Regions from separate parts of the Kurthia populi genome, predicted to be linked through region 1. Evidence: riboswitches for the same ligand, from Rfam matches in the RefSeq annotation. Region 1 holds a riboswitch; each other region holds the start of a gene.
The links. A riboswitch is a leader RNA that binds a small molecule or an ion and turns the genes downstream of it on or off. The one in region 1 is predicted to bind cobalamin.
Positions count from the first base shown of each region.

Region 2: another riboswitch for cobalamin. It lies ahead of ACFSY7_RS04110 (ABC transporter substrate-binding protein); the one in region 1 lies ahead of ACFSY7_RS18445 (Ig-like domain-containing protein).
Region 3: another riboswitch for cobalamin. It lies ahead of ACFSY7_RS15930 (energy-coupling factor ABC transporter permease); the one in region 1 lies ahead of ACFSY7_RS18445 (Ig-like domain-containing protein).

Region 1 covers NZ_JBHUOR010000140.1:7,345-14,374, reverse strand. The annotation lists gene ACFSY7_RS18470 (CaiB/BaiF CoA transferase family protein) at 1-170, shown strand, start outside; gene ACFSY7_RS18465 (SDR family NAD(P)-dependent oxidoreductase) at 193-957, shown strand; gene ACFSY7_RS18460 (threonine/serine exporter family protein) at 1,047-1,793, shown strand; gene ACFSY7_RS18455 (threonine/serine exporter family protein) at 1,806-2,264, shown strand; gene ACFSY7_RS18450 (transcriptional regulator) at 2,418-2,570, shown strand; cobalamin riboswitch at 2,697-2,881, shown strand; gene ACFSY7_RS18445 (Ig-like domain-containing protein) at 2,990-4,540, shown strand; gene ACFSY7_RS18440 (DUF4430 domain-containing protein) at 4,608-5,603, shown strand; gene ACFSY7_RS18435 (energy-coupling factor transporter transmembrane component T) at 5,612-6,529, shown strand; gene ACFSY7_RS18430 (ABC transporter ATP-binding protein) at 6,466-7,030, shown strand, end outside.
Region 2 covers NZ_JBHUOR010000023.1:25,220-32,249, reverse strand. The annotation lists gene ACFSY7_RS04120 (adenosylcobinamide amidohydrolase) at 1-1,226, opposite strand, end outside; gene ACFSY7_RS04115 (FecCD family ABC transporter permease) at 1,229-2,224, opposite strand; gene ACFSY7_RS04110 (ABC transporter substrate-binding protein) at 2,224-3,183, opposite strand; adenosylcobalamin (AdoCbl) riboswitch at 3,242-3,373, opposite strand; gene ACFSY7_RS04105 (SIS domain-containing protein) at 3,618-3,992, shown strand; gene tnpB (IS200/IS605 family element RNA-guided endonuclease TnpB) at 4,116-5,261, opposite strand; gene argS (arginine--tRNA ligase) at 5,684-7,030, opposite strand, start outside.
Region 3 covers NZ_JBHUOR010000131.1:41,129-48,158, forward strand. The annotation lists gene ACFSY7_RS15915 (precorrin-8X methylmutase) at 1-577, opposite strand, end outside; gene cobK (precorrin-6A reductase) at 567-1,331, opposite strand; gene cobJ (precorrin-3B C(17)-methyltransferase) at 1,344-2,981, opposite strand; cobalamin riboswitch at 3,146-3,322, opposite strand; cobalamin riboswitch at 3,551-3,735, shown strand; gene ACFSY7_RS15930 (energy-coupling factor ABC transporter permease) at 3,854-4,600, shown strand; gene ACFSY7_RS15935 (energy-coupling factor ABC transporter substrate-binding protein) at 4,600-4,899, shown strand; gene cbiQ (cobalt ECF transporter T component CbiQ) at 4,886-5,674, shown strand; gene ACFSY7_RS15945 (energy-coupling factor ABC transporter ATP-binding protein) at 5,671-6,516, shown strand; gene ACFSY7_RS15950 (hypothetical protein) at 6,550-7,030, shown strand, end outside.

The DNA of each region.
Region 1 (7,030 bases):
CGGAATGGCAAGCGATGTTAAGGAATGAGCCTGAACTCTGCATCACGCCTGTATTAACATTTTTAGAAGCCACACAGCAACCCCATGCACAAGCAAGAGGGCTTGTTGAAAATATGCAACTTGTGTCACCATTACGTTTTATTAAGACATCTACAGAGAAATCTAAATAGAAGGCTAATAGGGGGATGAACAATGAACATTGAACAAAAGGTAGCGATTGTAACAGGAGCGGCATCAGGACTAGGATTTGCGACAGCAAAAATGCTAGCGGATAACGGCGCAGTGGTACAAATCTTTGATGTCAACGAAGAAAATGGTCAAAAAGCAGCGACAGAAATCGGCGGCACATTCCACAAAGTTGATGTTACGAGTGAAGAGCAAGTGCAACAAGCGATTGACGCCATTATGGCGAAGCACGGGTATTTAGATATCGCTGTAAACTGTGCTGGTATCGGACCGCCCGCAAAAGTATTTGGTCGTAAAGGCGTGATGTCGCTTGATTTCTTTAAGAAAATTATCGATATTAATTTAATTGGAACATTTAATGTATTGCGCCTTGCGGTAGAACAAATGGCTAAAAATGAGCCGACGGACGAGCATCCAGATCGTGGAATTGTCATTAACACCGCTTCGATTGCCGCATTTGATGGCCAGATGGGACAAGCCGCATACAGCGCAAGTAAAGGTGCCATTGCGAGCATGGCTTTACCGATTGCCCGCGACCTCGCAAGCTTAAATATTCGTATTAATACGATTGCACCAGGATTATTTGAAACACCACTGATGCAAGGAATGCCAGAAAATGCGCTTGCTTCCTTACGCCAAATCCCAGAATATCCAAAACGTTTAGGGGATCCTTCTGAATATGCCTTTACGGTGAAATATATGATTGAGAGTGCGTATTTAAATGCGGAACTCATTCGTCTTGATGCAGCAACACGTATGCCTGCAAAATAATGGGTTATCAAAACCACAAATAACTACTATAATGTTAAGGAGCCAGCGATTTTTTGGCTCCTTACTTTTATTTTATAAGGAGGGACAAGATGGATACATCATCTGTCTTTGCGGCGGACTGCTTTTTACTCGCAGGGCGCTTACTCATGCAAAGCGGCGCAGAAACGTATCGTGCAGAAGATACAATGCTTCGCATGGCACGTTCACAGGGCTATCAGGATGCACAAAGTTTTGTGACACCAACCGGTATTATTTTTTCAGCTAGTCATGAAAGCCCGACACGTATTGCACAAATTCCACGACGCGCAACAGATTTATCAAAAATCGCTGAAATTAATACGATTTCTCGTGCACTAACAGCAAATCAATTATCAATTGAAGAAGCGTATGAACAATTAAAAACGCTTGAAAATAAAAATCTTTTTCGTTCAGAACTTGCACAAGTTATTTACGCAGCAATCGCAAGTGGTTGCTTCGTCATTCTTTTTATGGGTTCCGTTTGGGATATGCCAGCCGCAGCGATTGCGGGGGGCATCGGGCACTGGGTCTGCTTACGCGTAAATGCGATTACAAAGGTGAAGTTTTTTGCCGAATTTACTGCATCCATTGCAGTTGGTTTAATGACGCTACTCGCGCTCTATATAGGCTTTGGCTTTGAAGAGGATAAAATCATTATCGGCGCGGTTATGCCGCTTGTACCAGGCGTCCCGATTGCCAATGCGGTGCGTGACATGATGGCGGGGCATTTTGTATCCGGCGTCACAAAAGGCGCAGAGGCATCTCTTACAGCCCTAGCGATTGGTTCAGGTATCGCCTTTGTACTTATTTTATTTTAAGGAGACTTTGCTATGGATTATGTTTTACAACTTGTGTGTGCATTTGTTGCTACCTATGGCATTGCGATTATTTTCAACGTACCAAAATCAACACTCATTCCGTGTGGACTCGTTGGGATGATTGGGTGGCTCATTTATTACGCGATGATTCAGCAGCAAGTAGACAGTGTCACCGCATCGTTTTGCGGGGCATTTATTATTTCGATTGTGGCCCATTACCAAGCATTTAAACACAAAACACCGATGCTGATTTTTGTTGTAGGGGGTATTATCCCACTTGTACCCGGGGGCTTAGCGTATGAGGCAATGCGTCATGTTGTCGCAAACGAATACAATGAGTCACTACAATTTTTCTTAAAAACTGGCATTATTACGGGTGCAATTGTAATGGGACTTGTAATCGCTGAAGTATTAGTACAGATGTATCGCAAAATGATGACGCGCTTAAAAAAGGCCAAAACACTAAACTGACAAGAGCTTAGCCATAGAGGCAGGGCTCTTTTTTTATTTATTTTTAAATTTTCTGATAAATATCATTGACGACTGTTTCAAACTGTTATATATTATTTTTATAAAAGATATTTGTTATATAACAACTAACACATTCAGAGAGGATTGGTAAAAATGGATATGTATCGTGAAGGGTATCGAATTTATTGCGAGGCTTGTGAACAGTATGGACTGCAGTCGATGAATTTTCATTTGTACGTAAAAAACTTAACAGAGGAGCAACTACATGCCTATAATACGCATAAAAAATGTGAAGTCGCCGTCTAGCGTACGACCGCTCTATTCGCCTAATCTCAACTTATTTCATTCGTAAAATAAGTCGAGGTTAGGCGATTTTATTTATTTTCTCTAGAAAAAGCGTTTACATCCGAACGTTTTTATGGAATACTATAGAACAATTGAATATGTAGAAGTGCCCAATTGGGATAATAGGGAAGATTGGTGAAAAGCCAACGCAGCCCCGCTACTGTATGTGTGATGAAATAGTTTTGTGCATTGTTGCTTGCGATAAAGCAATGAGAAGCCGCTAGAGTAAAAAGATCACGAGCCAGGAGACCTGCTTCTACATCGTTAACAAACTTCGAGGGGAAGTGGTGTTTTGCAAGCTTTTTTGGCTTATTATATATAGTTGTCCTCCCTAAGAATTGTTGCGTGAAAATTCTAAAAAATCAGGGGAGGATTTTTTTATGTTCAAAAACAAATGGGTAGCATCTTCAGTTGTGGTAGCACTTACATTAAGCGCTGTGCCAGCTTGGAGTGCACAAGCACAAGAAGTCACACCAATCGCTAGCAATACAGCATCGGCGGTATCATATACGGCAGCATTAAATGATGCGTCGGCATTTACGTACGCGATGGCAAAAACACCAACAACCGATTTAGGGAGCTCGGTACTGACATTAGCGAAAGCCAATTTCCCTGTAGCGAAAAATTATTACGATACATACTATCAAACCGTAGAAGCGGAAGCAAAAAATGATTTTGCAAGCTTTTCTGCTGTTAGTAAATACGCAACAACTGTGCTTGCGGTGACAGCCATCGGCAAGGATGCAACGAATGTAGGCGGCGTTAACTTAATCGAAAAAATGGTCGCTTATGCACAACAACAAAAAGCAAAAGGCGATGTAGATACGGCATTTGAGCTATTAGAAATGGATTACTACTGGCTATTAACAGCGCTTGATGCCAACGATTATGCGGTGCCTAAAGCGAATGAAGCGGATTTCTCACGTGAAGCAATCGTAGACTTCCTTGTAACTAAAGCTTATTCAGACGGTGGCTTCTCATGGGGCTCATCAAGTGAATGGGCAACGGGTGCCGATGTCGATTCAACGGCAATGGCGATCACAGCACTTGCGCCCTATAAAACACAACCAGCTGTAGATAAGGTCATCACAAAAGGCTTGGCATTTATGCAGTCACAATTAAGCGACCAGGCCGGCTTCTATAGTGAATGGGCAAAAGGAGATAGTCCAGAATCTGTTTCACAGCTTATTATTGCGCAATTAGCACTTGGCATTAATCCACAGCAACACGAGCAGTTTGTGTTAGCGAATGGTGCATGGACGGTATCAAACTTATTAACAAGTTATGATAAAGCACAGCATGCGTTTAAAAACTCGGCACAAGGTACAGTGAACCAAATCTCAAACGTACAAGCTGCACAAGCACTAACCGCATATGCACAACAAACACCATACTATGATTTATCAGCAGTGGACGCAACAAAATTTAACTATGATACAACTGCACCGGTAGCCGCAAAGATTTCTGCAGTGTCGGATAAATCAACAATGCTAAAAGGCACAGCTGAGAAATATGCGACGGTGACAGTGAAATCTAGTAAAAAAGTGCTTGCAACGACATTAGCAGATGGCACAGGACGCTACGATTTAGCGATTGCGAAGCAAAAAGCTGGCACTAAATTAGTCGTGACGGTAACAGACGCTGCGGGCAATACCTCAAAAGTTAAAACGGTCACAGTAGCGGATAAAACGGCACCTGCTGTGGCGAAAGTGAATACGGTAAAAGCAGGTACGAAATATGTGACTGGTAAAGCTGAAAAAGGTGCAACAGTAATCGTTCAAGTAAACGGCAAAAAATATCGCACGAAAGCATCATCAACAGGCAAATTCAGCGTAAAAATTCCAAAGCAACAAACGAAAAAAGCATTGTTAGTAATGGTAAAAGATACGGCTGGCAACAAATCAAAAACGCTGAAAGTACGTGTAAAATAATGAGTTTTGTCACTGTAGGGGGCTGGAATTTCCAGCGCCCTCTTTGACGTATAAGGAGGATTTTTAGATGAAACGCTTATTAGGAGGAATGTTAGCCGCTTCGATGCTACTTAGTGCGTGCAACGTGCAATCCGTTGATGAATATGAAAAAGAAAAAGCGCGCTTAGAAAGTGAGCAAGCTGCAACTGCATCATCGACAGTAAATGAAACGAGTTCGGCACAACAAGAACCCGTAGAGGCTGCAAACAAACAGAAATCGAGCGAGGATGCACAAGAACGAAAGGATAAAGCAGAAATAAAGCCGGATGACAAGGAAGCTATCGATAAGCAGGTTGATAAAGAAAAGATTATAGAAGATACAGATAAGGTAGCTACACCTGCAGCGCCAGCAAAAACAGAGGAGCAGCAAACGAACGACGCGAAACCAGCGGCAGAAGAAAAAACGGCAACGCCAAAAGAAGCCACTGCACAGGATGAAAAATCTACTACTTCAGCGGCCGATACTACTAATAAACAGCCAACGTCAGCGGATAAAACAACAAGCGAACATCAAAAGCCTGCAACAACTGCACCTGTGAAGCAACCGACGCCTGATAATACCGCGAAACCGAAGCCGACAACACCACAAAAAGAAGATAAAAAAGAAACGGTGACGGTGTCAGTACGCGTGGATACATTGCTGCAGCAGGAGCATTTCAATCGCTTACCTGAAGCACTGCAAAGCACAAAATATGTTCCGTCAAACGGCATTATTTTAAAAGCAGGCACGTACACGATTGAAAAAGGAGATAGTGCCTGGACGGCAACGCGAAAAGCCTTGCAAAAACATGGCATCCACTTCGAATATGAAGGCGAAGGGGAATCAGGCTATGGTTCTGTTTATGTAGAAGGCATCAATCATATTTATGAAAAGCAAGCGGGTAGCCTATCTGGCTGGATGTTTGCCGTTAACGGTAAAGCACCTGGTGTCGGGGCATCAGCATATGATATAAAAGATGGCGATAAAATTACGTGGCATTATACGACGAATTTAGGGCGCGATATTGGCCTTGCAGATCAGTAGGTGGCGCTATGTATAGTTTAAATACATTACATCCAATCGTATTATTTAGTTATTTTGCGGTCATTACGGGATTGACGATGTTTTATATGCATCCTGTGTTACTAATTATCTCACTCATTTGTGCCATTTTACTAAATGTTGCCATTGATGCACGCGCATTTACGGCGTCTTTAAAATGGTTTGTGCCATTTGCGCTAATTGCAGCGCTCATCAATCCATTGATTAGTCATGACGGGGAAATCGTGCTGTTTTACGTCAACTACCAGCCAATTACACTTGAAGCAATCATTTATGGCTTGGCGATGAGTTGTATGCTACTGGCGGTACTATTTTGGTTTAATGCGTTCAGCAAGCTCATGACGACCGATAAATTCATTTATTTATTCGGTAAAATCTCACCGGCAGTTGCATTGTTAATTTCGGTGACGATGCGCCTCATTCCGCGTTTCAAGCAACAACTTCATTTAATTATGAATGCCCAAAAAGCGATTGGTATGGACCCAAGTGTTGGGAACATGTGGCAACGCATTAAAAGTGCGATGCGCGTATTATCAATTTTAGTATCATGGGCACTTGAAAATGGCATTGAAAGTGCAGATTCGATGAAGGCGCGTGGCTATGGGCTTTCAGGGCGTTCAACATTTTCGATTTTTATTTTTACGAAACGCGATGGCTCGCTACTTGCATTAATTGCCTCATTTTTTGCTATCCAACTGTTTGCTTCTTGGCACGATTGGAATGATTTTTATTTTTACCCAACGTTTAGTGGGCTCTCATGGCAGTGGCCACAGCTCATCGTTTATAGTAGCTACGCCGTCTTAGCGTTACTACCATTATTACTTGAATTACAGGAGGTGCGCAAATGGCGTTCATTAACTTCAAAGATTTCGATTTCACGTATCCACTCGCCAAACGACCTGCATTAAAACAGCTGAATTTAGCAATTGAACAAGGTGAATTTGTCGTTTTTTGTGGGGTTTCAGGCTGTGGGAAAACAACATTATTAAAACAATTAAAACAAGAACTTGCACCCCATGGCGAACGAAGCGGGGACATTTTCTTAAACAATCAAGCACTCGATTCGCTGACCGAACGTGAGCGAGCTGAGAAAATTGGCTATGTGCTACAAAATCCAGAAAATCAACTTGTTACCGATAAAGTGTGGCATGAGCTCGCATTTGGGCTCGAAAATTTAGGGGTCGAGCCGAGTACGATTCGACGACGCGTTGCGGAAATGGCGAATTTCTTTGGTATCCAAGGCCTATTTCATGCGGATACGATGCATTTATCGGGTGGTCAAAAACAATTACTTAATTTGGCTAGTGTTATGGTCATGCAGCCAGAGGTTTTAATTTTAGATGAACCGACATCGCAGCTAGACCCGATTGCGGCAACGGAATTTATTCAAACGCTGCAAAAATTAAATA
Region 2 (7,030 bases), on a different contig from region 1:
ATCATCGCCTGCATGAATGATTCATCACTTAATACCCCATTGATAATGACCCATAAATTAATCGTGCCAACACGCTGTGGCTCCGCATGTAAATGGCCGCGTGCCGCATCGACAGCATTGCCGACACCGGCTGTGACCATCACAAAGATTTCATGGTCTTCCTCTTTATAACGGCGAATCACCGCATGCTTTACATCTACCGCTGTCATCATCGCAACGGTTTGCTCAATTGGTAAATGATGATTTTTAATATAATTTTTCATTTCTGCATGTGCATCATCACACATATACTGCGCATCGACAGTGCGATTTAAAAAATGACGGAACCAGCCAAAACCCGGATTATGCAGTGCCGCAGATAATGTACGAAGCGGTTTTGTAGCCTTTAAATGAACAAATTCATTTTCCACTCGGAACTGCTCGAGCGTCACGCGATTTTGTGCTATTTCAATATTCGGCAGCAGTGCCATTTGCGGCGTCGCTAGCTGTGGATGTGCAAAGCGTGCGACCGCCGTATGATACACTTGTGCAATCTCGTCTTCAGTCAAGACTTCCGCAGGCGCACCGTATGCGCGTACGCGTCCATTTTCTAGTAATAGAAGCTCATCGCAGTACAACGCCGCTAAATTCATATCATGAAAAATCGACACAACCGTTAACTGTCGCGTTGCTACCTCATGCTTTAGCATGTCCATAATTTGACGTTGATGTTCTAAATCTAAATGATTTGTCGGCTCATCTAGCAGTAAAAGCTCCGCCTGCTGGGCAAGTGCCTGTGCAATAAAGGTCCGTTGCTGCTCGCCGCCTGATAAATATTCCAGCTCCTCATCGCGGTACTTTGCGACACCCGTTTGAGTCATTGCCTCCGTTGTCGCTGCCTCATCTTCTGCTGACCACTGTGAAAATAAGCCGCTTTGATGCGGGTAACGCCCAAGCGCGACTGTTTCCGCGACGGTATGGGAAAAAGCATGAGCATGAAGCTGTGGTAGCACGGCCATCTTGCGAGCTAATTCCTTTTGTTTGTAGCTTGTTCGAGGCTTGTTATCGATTAAAATATCACCGGCAGTTAGCGGTAAAATGCCACTAATCATTTTTAAAAGCGTCGATTTCCCGCTACCATTTGGCCCTAAAATGCCGAGCATTCGCCCCTTCTGTAATGAAAAGCTCACATCTCGAACAATTTCTTTTTTATCATAGCCCCCTGTTAAGCCGTGAATCTCTAACATGTTTAACGCCCCTTTCTACGTTGTCTAAAGAAAATATAAGCAAATACTGGCGCACCAATAAATGATGTAATGACGCCAATCGGTAATTCGGATGGTGCAATAATCGTGCGCGCTACTAAATCACAGACGATAAGTAGCGTGGCACCATTAATAATTGAGAGCGGTAGTAAATGACGATGATCTGCACCGAAAAGTAGACGTGTCATATGCGGTACAACTAAACCAACAAAGCCAATTGTCCCTGACACCGCTACGGCACAGCCTGTTAAAATCGAGCCGCCCACTAAAATCATCCACTTGCTGCGCTTCACATTGACCCCTAAATAATGCGCGCGCTCCTCGCCAAATAATAAGGCATTTAGTTCCTTGCGATTCATCCATAGCATCAAGGCACCAACAAGTAAAAATGGCCAAATCATTTTAATATACGGCCAGCCACGCATCGATACGCTCCCCATGAGCCAGTTTAAAATCTGACGCAGTTCCTCACCAGTTAGTGCAATCATAAGTGAAATAACGGAGCTTAAAAAGGCACTAATAATAATCCCTGTTAAAATCAATGTTTCCATTTTCATCGAACGATCGACAAGGCGTGAAAAGCCAAGCACTAACACCATTGCGACCATTGCACCAATCATACTAAAAATCGGTAATGTGTATAGGCCAAGCGCGGATGACGAAATACCGAAGAAAATTGTCATCACCGCTCCGACCGATGCCCCAGAAGAAACCCCCAGCGTATATGGATCAGCCAGTGGATTTTTCAATAAACCTTGAAAGGCAGCACCTGCCATAGCAAGTGCTGCCCCTACAAGACCGGCTAAAATCACACGTGGCACGCGGATTTTCCATATAATATTTGCCGAGGCTGCATCCGCTGATGATGGATTCCACAATACAGATAGTGGAACCTTCACCGAGCCAATACTAATCGCAAACCATGCCGCTACAACTAATAGCGCAAAGGATACGGTATACCCGACAACATGTTTTTTCATTATTTAAATGCCTCAGGATAGACAGCTTTCGCGATTTCTTCTAAGCCATCTGCTAAACGTGGACCTGTACGACTTGTTAAATTGTCATCGACTTGCACAATTTGGTCTTCTTTCACCGCTGTAATGGTATCAAAGCCATCACGTTTTTTAATTTTCTTCATGATATTTGGTACGTAATCATACTTCACGATAATGACATCTGGGTTGCCTTTTACAATCGCTTCTGGGTCGATTTTATACCAATTTTCGCCGCCATCTTTAGCAATATTATTCGCACCAATTAAGTCGAACATTTCTTGCATATACGAGTTATTGCCCGCTGTATAAATGTCTGGTGCATCTGATGTTTCGACAAATACAGAACGTTCTTTCACATTGGCATCTTTAATTTTCTGTTGTACATCCGCTACTTTTTTCTGCATATCTGCAACAATTTTTTTCGCTTCAGCTTCTTTATTTGTCACCTTACCGATTAGTTCGATATTGGCATACGTTTCATCAAATGAATTTGCTGTTGGCACAACAAATACAGTGATTCCTGCATCACGTAGCTGCTCTAAACCTGCTTCAGCCGTACCTAATGATGACGCATCAATTAACACGAAATCAGGTTCTAACGAAATGATTTTTTCGATATTTGGATTCATATCGCCAACCATTGTTTTTTTAGTCGCTTCTTTCGGATAATCATCATTCGTTGTAACACCTGTCACCTTATCTCCTAAGTCAAGTGCGAATAATGATTCCGTAATGCTTGGTGATAAGGTAATAATTTTTGAAGGCTCTTGCTTAATGCTAATTTCTTTACCTGTCGCATCCTTCACTGTTAATGGGTACGCATTTTGCTGCGCTGACTGTGTTGTTTTTTCCTTGTCATTTGTCTGATCTGCTGTACCGCAGCCTGATAATAACATTGCTGAGACCGCTAATGCGGAACCCCATGACATCCATTTTTTCAAAATCCATTCTCCTCTCATTTCCCGAGAACATAAAAAGGCCCCTGTACATACAGAAGCCCCCTAAAAGTTGACTATCCTCGTAGCACATTCAAGAAAATAGTAGGTAATCTGGCTTCGAATTACTTCATTACAGTGGCGGGACCGCATGAGATTTTCACTCATTTCCCCTACTATGTCTGTGTGTTTAATTGCCCCTATTATACAAAACTTCAAGGAGTTAAGAAAGCATATTCGGAATAGTGTGTCATTTTTATGTAATTACGCACTGATTTCGTGCTTACTTTATTTTAAAATGTAATTTAATTTCTTTTTAAAAAATATTTTAAACAAAAAATGAAATTTTATTACTTTTAGATTACATTATTTGTAAATAAACGAAAGTGATTCCATCCATGTTAGGGTTTTCTTTTTTTAAATAATTCGGAAAAAATGTCATTACCCATTCAGACATTCATCTGATTACAACACTGCTTTCTGCTAACCCAGAAAATAAAGTACTTGTGCTTATTTCAAATTCTGGTGAAAAAACGCAAATCGAGCAGCTAGAAAACATTGCGAAGAGCCTACAAATTCCTGTCATTGCGGTGACCGGCAATCAAGACTCCGAGCTTGCAAAACAAGCCACGGTGACACTTTTACACAGTGCATTAGAGGTTAGCGGTAAAATCCGCACAGCCGCGACAGCGTCACTTATCGCGCAGTTGTATGTCGTTGATATGCTCTACTATTACTTTTTAACATCGAATTATACGAAGTATTCGGAGCCTATTTTACGTACACATGATGCAACCAATTTATTTTTAAATTGAACTACCCCCACTTAGCCGTTTTTACGAATGCGCTTGAAGTGGGGGATTCCTACGAACAGTGCTTGCTTGTTCCGACAGCTCGAACAGTGGCTTCACTTCTTGAGTAGGCGAGCCCCGTAGTCCCTACGGTTGTTGGGTTAACAGCGTGAGTCCTTCGGCTAAAATGTTCCGACTTGCGTTAAGGTCTCGGTCTAGCGTTTCACCGCAAGATGGGCAAACCCACTCGCGAATGTCGAGGGACTTCTTGCCATCTCGATGCCCACAGACATGGCAAAGTTGGCTCGATGGATAGAAGCGTGAAATCTTTACGATTTCTCGGCCATACCACTTCGCTTTATACATCAGTTTTTGCACAAACGAAAACCAAGAAACGTCATTAATGGCTTTTGCTAGTTTATGATTTTTCAACATGCCTTTGGTGTGTAAGTCTTCTAGGCAGATGATGTCGTACTGGCGAATGAGTTCCGTTGATAACTTATTTAAAAAATCTTCCCGCTGAAACGCAACACGTTCACGCAAGCGCGCGACTTTACGACGTTGCTTTTGGTAGTTCATACAGTCACGTAAAACGCGGTTCTCTTTTTTTGCTTGTTCGTAGCGACGTGATAACTTGCGTTGTTCCCGCTTTAGCTGCTTCTCCATCTTCACCGTAAAGCGTTGGTTATCCACTTTACGTCCATCAGACAGCATCGCAAAATCGGTGATACCTAAATCAATCCCGACAGATTGATTGGTTTTCGGTAACGGCTGAACGTCCGGTACTTCACATGCAATCGATACGTAAAAATGGCCACTTGCATGATATTTGATCGTTGCGCGCATGATACGTCCTTCTATCTCACAAGACTTCGCAAACTTCACAAGCCCAAGTTTCGGTAGTTTGATGTGGTTACCGACAATCGCGATATTGTTATTTGTATTTTTGGTTGTATAGCTTTGTACGGGATTTTTTTTGCTTTTGAAACGAGGGTATTTATTCTGTTTCTTAAAAAATCGATTGAAGGCATCGATTAAATATTCATAAGAGGCTTGTAATGCCACACTGTCTACGTTTCTCAGCCAAGCTGTTTCATCTTGTTTCTTCATCTTCGTGAGGACTTTAGACATCAAGCTACGATTTAAGCTTTTGCCTTCTTCTTTATAGGAAGTGTTCCAAAGTTCAAGAAAATGGTTATAGACAAAACGACAATGACCGTGCGTTTGATGGATGCGTGCTTGTTGGTCCTTATTTGGATATAACCTAAATTTGTAGGCTTTATTTTGTGACAATACGTTCACCTCTTCCGTTAATTATTTTTTGCTTTGAGATTGAAGCTATTTTTTAATCGTTTCGATTGAAGTACCGTCAGTAGAAATCCGACAGGCGTTTTTAGAGCAAAACAGTTCTAGTCTTTCCATACCCTTTTTCAATCAATAGCAAGCCCTATTAACGAGTATTTTAACGAGCATCTCTTGAAACGCGCTGTTCGCCAAAAGCATAGCATGCATCGCCCACCTACTCACTTCGCTCCTTGAGGTGAGCGTCTTCTGCTACAGACATAATAAAAAAGTGACTAAGACAAAACACGTCATTTTCTTTTTTTAACGTTCGAAACGAAAAACCGGAACCGCGTCACAGCGCGATTCCGGTTTTTTTATGCTCATAGGAGCGGCTTTACACATATGTCAAAGCCTCTTTTTATTTAGCTAAATTACATTTTTTCAGGAGCAGCTACGCCTACTAATTTAAGCGCATTTTTAATTGTTTGTGCTACTGCTGTGATCATTGCAAGACGTGCTGCAGAGCGTTCTTTATTGTCAACATCTAATACTTTTTCAGCATTGTAGAAGCTGTGGAATGTAGCAGCTAATTCTTGTACGTAGTTTGTGATACGGTGCGGTGCGCGAGCGCGTGCAGCATCTGCTACCACTTGTGGGAAATCCCCAACTTTTTTCAGTACATCGATGTCTTTTTCTGTAGATAATGTTTCAAGCGCATCTGTTGAAGGTGCGAAACCTTTTTCTTCTGCTTGACGTAGGATTGAGCAAATACGTGCATGTGCATATTGTGCGTAGTATACAGGGTTTTCGTTTGATTGCTTCACAGCTAAATCTAAATCGAAATCTAAGTGTGTATCACCGGCGCGCATTGCGAAGTTGTAGCGTACTGCGTCTAGACCTACTTCTTCTACTAATTCACGTAATGTTACTGCGTTACCTGTACGTTTAGACATTTTCACTTTTTCGCCGTCACGTAATAAGTTAACCATTTGGATAACTTCTACTTCCAGCATGTCGCGGTCATAGCCTAACGCTTGAATTGCAGCTTTCATACGAGGAATGTAACCGTGGTGGTCAGCACCCCAGATGTTGATGATTTTATCGAAGCCACGTTGTAATTTATCTTCGTGGTATGCGATATCTGGTGTTAAGTAAGTGAATGAACCGTCTGTTTTACGTAATACACGGTCTTTATCATCACCGAATGTTGTAGAGCGGAACCATACAGCGCCGTCTTCTTCGTATACGTGACCATTATCTTTTAATGTTTGGATGGCTTTTTCAACTTTACCATCTTTGTATAAAGAAGTTTCAGAGAACCATACGTCGAAATCAACGCGGAAGTCTTTTAAGTCTTTTTGAAGTTTACCAAATTCATGGTTTAAACCATGTGTACGGAAGAATTCAAAGCGTTCTTCGTCTGATTTATTTAAGATGTCTTCGCCAAATTCATTTGATAATGTTTCCGCAATCATGACGATATCTTTACCGTGGTAGCCGTCTTCTGGCATATCTGCTTCTTGACCTAATGCTTGACGGTAACGAGCTTCTAATGATTTTGCTAATTTCGTAATTTGGTTACCCGCATCATTGATGTAGTATTCACGAGATACATCATAGCCTGCTGCATCTAAAATATTACATAATGAATCCCCGATTGACGCACCACGCGCATGACCTAAGTGAAGATCACCAGTTGGGTTCGCAGAAACGAATTCTACTTGTACTTTTTGGTGTTCACCTGCCTCAGAGTGACCGTATGCTGCTTGTTGGTCTAA
Region 3 (7,030 bases), on a different contig from region 1:
CTTTTGACTCAGCCGCTGATACGAAACCAACCGGCATCCCAATAATTAAGTCTGGTTTTGCGATGCCTTCACGAATTAAACGAATCAGTTCAAGTAAAGCAGTTGGCGCATTCCCAATGGCATAAATACCACCTTCATGTAAGCGAGCCGCTTTTTGCATCGAAATAATCGCACGCGTTGTATTATGCTCTTTCGCCATTTTTGATACGTCCTCATCGGCGATATGACAGAATAAGTCGCCGCCATGTTTTTGGAATCGTTTACGTCCTGAGCCACTTTGAATCATTTGCACATCAGCAATAACCGGACGACCTGCACGAATTGATTCCACACCTGCACGAATCGCATCCGGATGTAAAATTACACTTTTTCCTAATTCAAAATCCGCTGAAGCATGGACGATACGGCGAATAATTGACCATTCATCGTCATTGTAATCATGTGGACCATACTCTTCTAAAATCGTTTCAAAGCTATAGTCATAAATACGGTTTGGCTCAACTGTAAGCGGTGTAAAATCCGTATTGAAGTTATCGGTATTGATAAATAATTCTTTTTGCTCTGTATCATTTGTCATGTAAAATTCCCCCTATAAATTGTTCGACTGCTTCAAATGTGTCGAATGCATTGTCATATTGAATTTTCGGTCGTGTAATGAGTACAACCTCGATGCCTAAATCAAGCGCCGCCGTAATTTTTTCATCTACGGAGCCAGCTTTTCCGCTTTCCTTCGTAATCATTAGCGTCGTGTCAAACTGCTTATATAGCGCCTCATTCAGCTCACGAGAAAACGGTCCTTGCATCGCAATAATATTTTTTTGTTCAACGCCAAGTGCGGCGCATTTTTCCATATTGTCTAGACGCGGTAGCATACGCGCAATCATGCGAATACCGTCAACACCAACTAATTTATCTGCAAAAATTTGCAACGTCTTACTGCCTGTTAGTAGCATAACGTTCCCCTTACGAGCGAGTGCGACATCTGCCGCTTGTTCATACGTTTCAACCGCTGTAATGAGTGGATTTGTAAAATCCTCTGATGTACGCTCATAGCGGCAATACGGTACATCCGCTAACTTCGCAGCTTCCTGCGCATTTTTTGACGCCTCTTCTGCAAATGGATGGCTCGCATCAACGATCATGTCGTCACCGCGTTCTTTCACCTTTGCGGCCATTTCCTCAGCTGTTAAACGCCCAACAAAGGTAGGAATGCCTTCATCTGTTAAGCTTTTCGCCGCCGAATCGGTCACGACGGTTGCAAGCACATCATAGTGTGCAGCTAGACGAACAGCGAGTGCACGAGCATCACTTGTTCCAGCTAAAAATAACATACGCTTTATCTCCTAATCTCCGCATGGTGCAGGAGCAATTTTAATTTTCGGTGCAATATCCTGATAGACAAAGTTGCCTAGTTTCTTCACGCGTTTGAAATATTTAAATAATCGTTCATTTGGATGCGCATTCTCTTTATATTCCGCCACAAGCCCTTCTACCATTGGCACAAGCTGCTCTTTTGATAAGCCTTCGACAACGGGCTGACCAGGATGCGCGGTACGACCAACTGGCTTCGCGCCGATAAAGACATCAAAGGCCCCTTTACGGTAGACAATCCCAATGTCATCCATCACCGCGCGGTAACATGCCATCCCACAGCCATTAAAGCCAATATTTAATTCCTTCGGTAAATTCATACCGCCAAGAACGCTGTGTAGCTCCTCTGCATATGGAATTGAATCCGCCTTTTCACCATCACAGAAATCACACGCTTTAATACGTGCCACGTCGCCGTATGGTGAAACTAGTAAGCCTGATTCCTTCAAACGGTCCGTAATAAGCTCAGGGGCCGTCGTTGGAATGCGCAAAATGAATTCATGCTCTGGCGTATATTCCATCGTGCCTTTTTCACCGACAACATCTGCGAGTGTCATCATTTGCTGTGGCGTAATTTTTTTATTAGCCACACCTGGACTAACGGCTAATTCAAAAATCGATTCCATTTTCTGATGCACATAGTGCTTTGGCTCAAAAACCTCGACACCTAAGCAACCAAGTGCCTCCTCCGCTAAAGATAGGGCCGACTCGGCAGGCTTTAATGGCTCAGGCTTTTTTTCTGGTGCAGGTGCTACGGGCTCATAAGAACGCCCTGTCTCCTGATCCATTGCCCATGGTTCTGCTTCCTTCTTCAAGCGCTGATGCGGCTTAAGCGGTTGCTTTTCTTCGCCTAGTGTATATTTCTTTTGATAGCCACGAGGCGTAATCATTTTATTATCATAGAAAAATGTTGATGAATTCCCGATAACAACGGTTGTCAACATGCCAATGTCATGCGTCAGCATTTCCGATAAGGTCGTCATCGTAATATGCTGTGAATCACGATACGCACTTTTTACCAGGCCAACTGGTGTATCCGGATGACGATATTCAAGTAAAATACGCTGTGCTTCAACGATTTGGCGCGTACGACGACCACTTTTCGGGTTGTACAGTGCAATAACGAAATCCGCCATTGCGGCTGCTTCAATTCGTTTTGAAATTAAATCCCATGGTGTTAAGTGGTCACTCAAGCTAATCGTACATGAGTCATGCATGACCGGTGCACCAAGTAACGATGCACATGAGTTGATTGCCGAAATACCTGGCACGATTTCAACCGGTATACCCGTTTCTTCCGTCCAGCCCTTTTCGATTAACACTTCATACACAAGCCCTGCCATACCATATACACCCGCATCACCACTTGAAATAACGGATACGATTTCGCCGGCCTCTGCTTGCTTCACCGCTTCCTGTGCACGTGATACTTCCTCCGTCATCCCTGTACTGACAACTGCTTTTGCTGTAATTAAATCTTTGATTAAATCGACATACGTTTTGTACCCGATCACCACATCACTCATTTTCAGTACATCGACTGCACGATTCGTAATATGTTGAAAGTCCCCTGGTCCAAACCCGACGACGAATAATTTACCCTGTGCCATGCTACTTCCTCCATTTCTTGTCACTCACAACTCCCCATTCGGACAATGAAGACAACAAAAAAAGCCTTCTATTCCGGAGAATAAAAGGCTGAACATACTGAAAATTTGCAAATTTAAAAAATACTGCAAATAAAGTTTGTCCAAAAGCTTCTCCCTCCGAAAAGTTTTGTCCGATTTTAAAAGCAGGTTTCCTGACTCAAGTGTCTATGACGTCATCCCTTCTCAGCTTTAGCCAATGGATTTGATGACCTCAACACTCTTACAGTAGCGGGGGCTGTAATGGCTTCTCACCATTTTCCCTATTATCCTCACAACGAGGCACTTCTAAAATGTATCGTTAGTATTTAGTTTTTAAAAAATCTTGTTTTCATCATATCGGTAATTATCTTACTTTTCAAATCTTTTTTTACTATGATGTTATAGTACAAAAGAAAATTCACATAAATCGCTTGAAATTACAGCGTTTTCTCTGTATTGATACAGTTTTTTTAATTTCAAATAAATTGAAATAAAAATTGTTATTGGCAAATTTCCACGACAATGATAAGCTATTTTACGAAATGTCGAAAAATTATATACAATTTTACGGTGCGGATAATCAATTATTCGCTTAAAAGGGAAACTTGTGAAAAACAAGTGCTGTCCCGCAACTGTGATGCTGAGTTTCATTGCGTATGCCACTGTCTAGACGATGGGAAGGTGTAATGAAATGTTGACGCGAAGCCAGGAGACCTGCCGTAAAATCAATTCGGCCTACGAGGATAGGTGTACGAAAGACAAACTTACGATGAATGCTGTCTTTTTGTGCCTATTTCCGTTATGGAGATAGGCTTTTTTCGTACATTCCTCTACTTTTATAAGGAGGATTTCGCATGAAAAAATTATTAAAATTAATGTACTTCGCGCCCATTTTACTGCTCGTACCAACGCGGGCGAATGCGATGCACATTATGGAAGGGTTTTTACCAGTCGAATGGGCCATCTTTTGGTGGGTACTCGCGCTACCATTCATTATTTTAGGGATTCGTTCAATCACGAAAACGATTAAAGAGCATCCCGAAACAAAAATGATGCTTGGTTTATCTGGCGCGTTTGCATTCGTCTTATCTGCACTAAAAATACCATCTGTGACAGGAAGTTGTTCACATCCAACAGGTGTGGGCCTTGGTACGGTATTATTCGGACCGCTTGCGATGAGTGTTGTCGGCTCTATCGTTCTACTATTCCAAGCACTTTTACTTGCGCATGGTGGCCTGACAACACTTGGCGCCAATGCTTTTTCAATGGCAGTCGCTGGTCCAATCATTGCGTGGTATGTTTTTAAAGGCGCACAAAAAGTTGGTTGGTCGTTCTCTGTTGCGGTCTTTTTAGCAGCGATGCTTGGTGACCTCGGTACATATGTAGTGACATCCTTCCAATTAGCACTTGCCTTCCCAGCTGAGTCTGGTGGTATTTTCGCATCATTCGGTAAATTTGCGAGCATTTTCGCCTTCACACAAATTCCACTTGCGATTAGCGAAGGATTATTAACCGTTGTTGTCATGAACTTCTTACGTAAATACAATATTGCTGAATTAAAAGCATTAAATATTTTCAAAAAAAATAAGGAGGCGGCATAATGTTCAAAAAAAATCTCTTATTAATCGCCATCGTTATTATTTTAGCCATTGTGCCACTATTCCTTCAAAAAGGCGCTGAGTTTGGTGGCGCTGATGGTGAAGCGGAAGCGGCCATTACTGAAATCAACAAAGATTATGAGCCATGGTTTTCAAGCCTTTGGGAACCACCAAGTGGCGAAATTGAAAGTTTATTATTTGCACTACAAGCGGCAATTGGTGCAGGATTTATCGGTTACTTCTGCGGTTTAATGCGCGGACGCTCAAAAAAAGTGGACAAGGATCTGCATGATTCCCATTGATCAATACGCCTACGTTAATCGTTTAGCGACGGTGCATCCACTCGAAAAAATGGCCTTTTCATTTGTATTTTTATTATTTGCCATTTCAACAAAAGATGTGCTGATTTCACTCATTACGTTTTTCGTAATGAGTGTTTTCATTTTAATTGCCGCAAAAATTCCGCTAATAACGTATCTTAAACTGCTCCTTCTACCCGGCTTCTTCTTATTATCGAGCCTTGCAGGAATTTTAATTTCTTTTACAACCGCCACTCATTTACCGAGCCATGTTGCGGATTGGACCGTCTTTGGTGTGACGATTTTCATCGGCACCGCAAGTATTCATACGGCCTATCATTTATTTTTTTCAGTGCTCGCAAGCATTAGTTGTTTGTATTTTTTAACGCTGACGACACCCATTACCGCCATTACCTATGCGATGCGAAAACTAAAATTCCCAATTGTATTTGTTGATTTATGTGAATTAACGTACCGTTTTATTTTCGTGTTCTTAGCGAGTATGCAGCGCATTTATCAGGCACAGCAGTCACGTCTCGGCTATCAAAATAAGAAGCGATGGATTCAGTCAATTGGCTTTTTAATTACTTCGATGTTTAAGGATGTCTTCAAGCGTGCGCATGAGCTCAACAATGCGATGCAGGCGCGCTGTTATGATGATACAATCACCGATACATTGTATGGCTATAGTGTATGTCGTCGTAATTGGTACGGTGTTGCCGCTTGTCTATGCGGTTTATTTATTATTTACTTCATATTAGGAGGGCTTCTTACATGACGATTTCTTTTCAGCACGTCACTTTTCAATACGCAGACGGGACGACCGCATTACATGACTTATCCCTCGACATTCCAACGGGGAAAAAAATCGCCCTTCTTGGCAATAACGGTGCCGGGAAATCGACTCTTTTTCAGCATATGAATGGCCTTTTACAGCCAACAAATGGCACCGTTTTATACAACGACGTGCCGCTAAACTATAAACGTAAAGGCCTGCAAACATTACGCCAAAAAGTGGGCATCGTCTTTCAAGACCCCGACTCGCAGCTCTTTTCTGGTACGGTTGAGCAGGATATCGCCTTTGGACCAACCAATCTTGGCTGGGATAAGAAAATCGTTAAACAAAAGGTCGATGCTGTTATTGATCTTCTTGAAATTGAAGCCTTGCGCAAAAAGCCCCTTCATTTTCTAAGTCTCGGCCAGAAAAAACGCGTGGCCATTGCGGGTGTTCTAGCAATGGAGCCAGAATTGATGATTTTGGATGAGCCCTCTGCTGGACTTGATGGCTATTATACACAGCAAATCATGCAGATTTTATCGACACTGCACACGCCTGAGCGCACGATTATTTTATCGACACATGATGTGAATTTTGCCTATGAATGGGCAGATGAAATTATTGTCGTCAGTGATGGCCAGCTGCTTTATCAAGGGGACCCAGTTCATTTATTCAAGCATGATACGATTTTAAAAAAGGCCCATCTCGACACACCGTGGCTTTTTGAAACGACGATGGCCTTAATTCAAAAACAGATTATCAAGCCACTCGAACACTTCCCGCGCTCAAAGGAGGCTCTTTTTGAGCTGTTACCAACAGGGCGCGCAGTGCAATTCATCTAAAATTGGGGTATAGGATACTGAGGTGATGGCCGCATGAAAAAACTATTCGCAATTGCACTGATGATTCCTATTCTCACAGGCTGTACGACCACGCCAACTGAAACACCCACGCCTACAAACCAAAAGCTGACTTGGTATGATAGCCGCGAGGAAGCGCTCCTTAAAGGCTTAAAAAAAGAAGGCACACGGAAGGAAAATATTTTAGAGACAAAGCAATTTGGCGATGAGCAACTCATTATTTATCACGCCACAACTACACAGGGTGAAGGCATTGGCGTCGCAGCGATGCAGCAAGAAAACGACGAAAAATTCGCGTGGACGCGTGTATCGAATAAGCTCACCGTTCGCTTTACAGATGGTCAGACCGCCAATAGTCAAACGACATTCCATAGCCCTGAAGGTGTGCATTATCGCCTGTATATCGGCATTATGCCTAAGGATAAAAAAACGGTTGTCATTAATGGTCGTTCAATCCGGCCTACTGTAGATATGGATACACGTATGTATTATCATA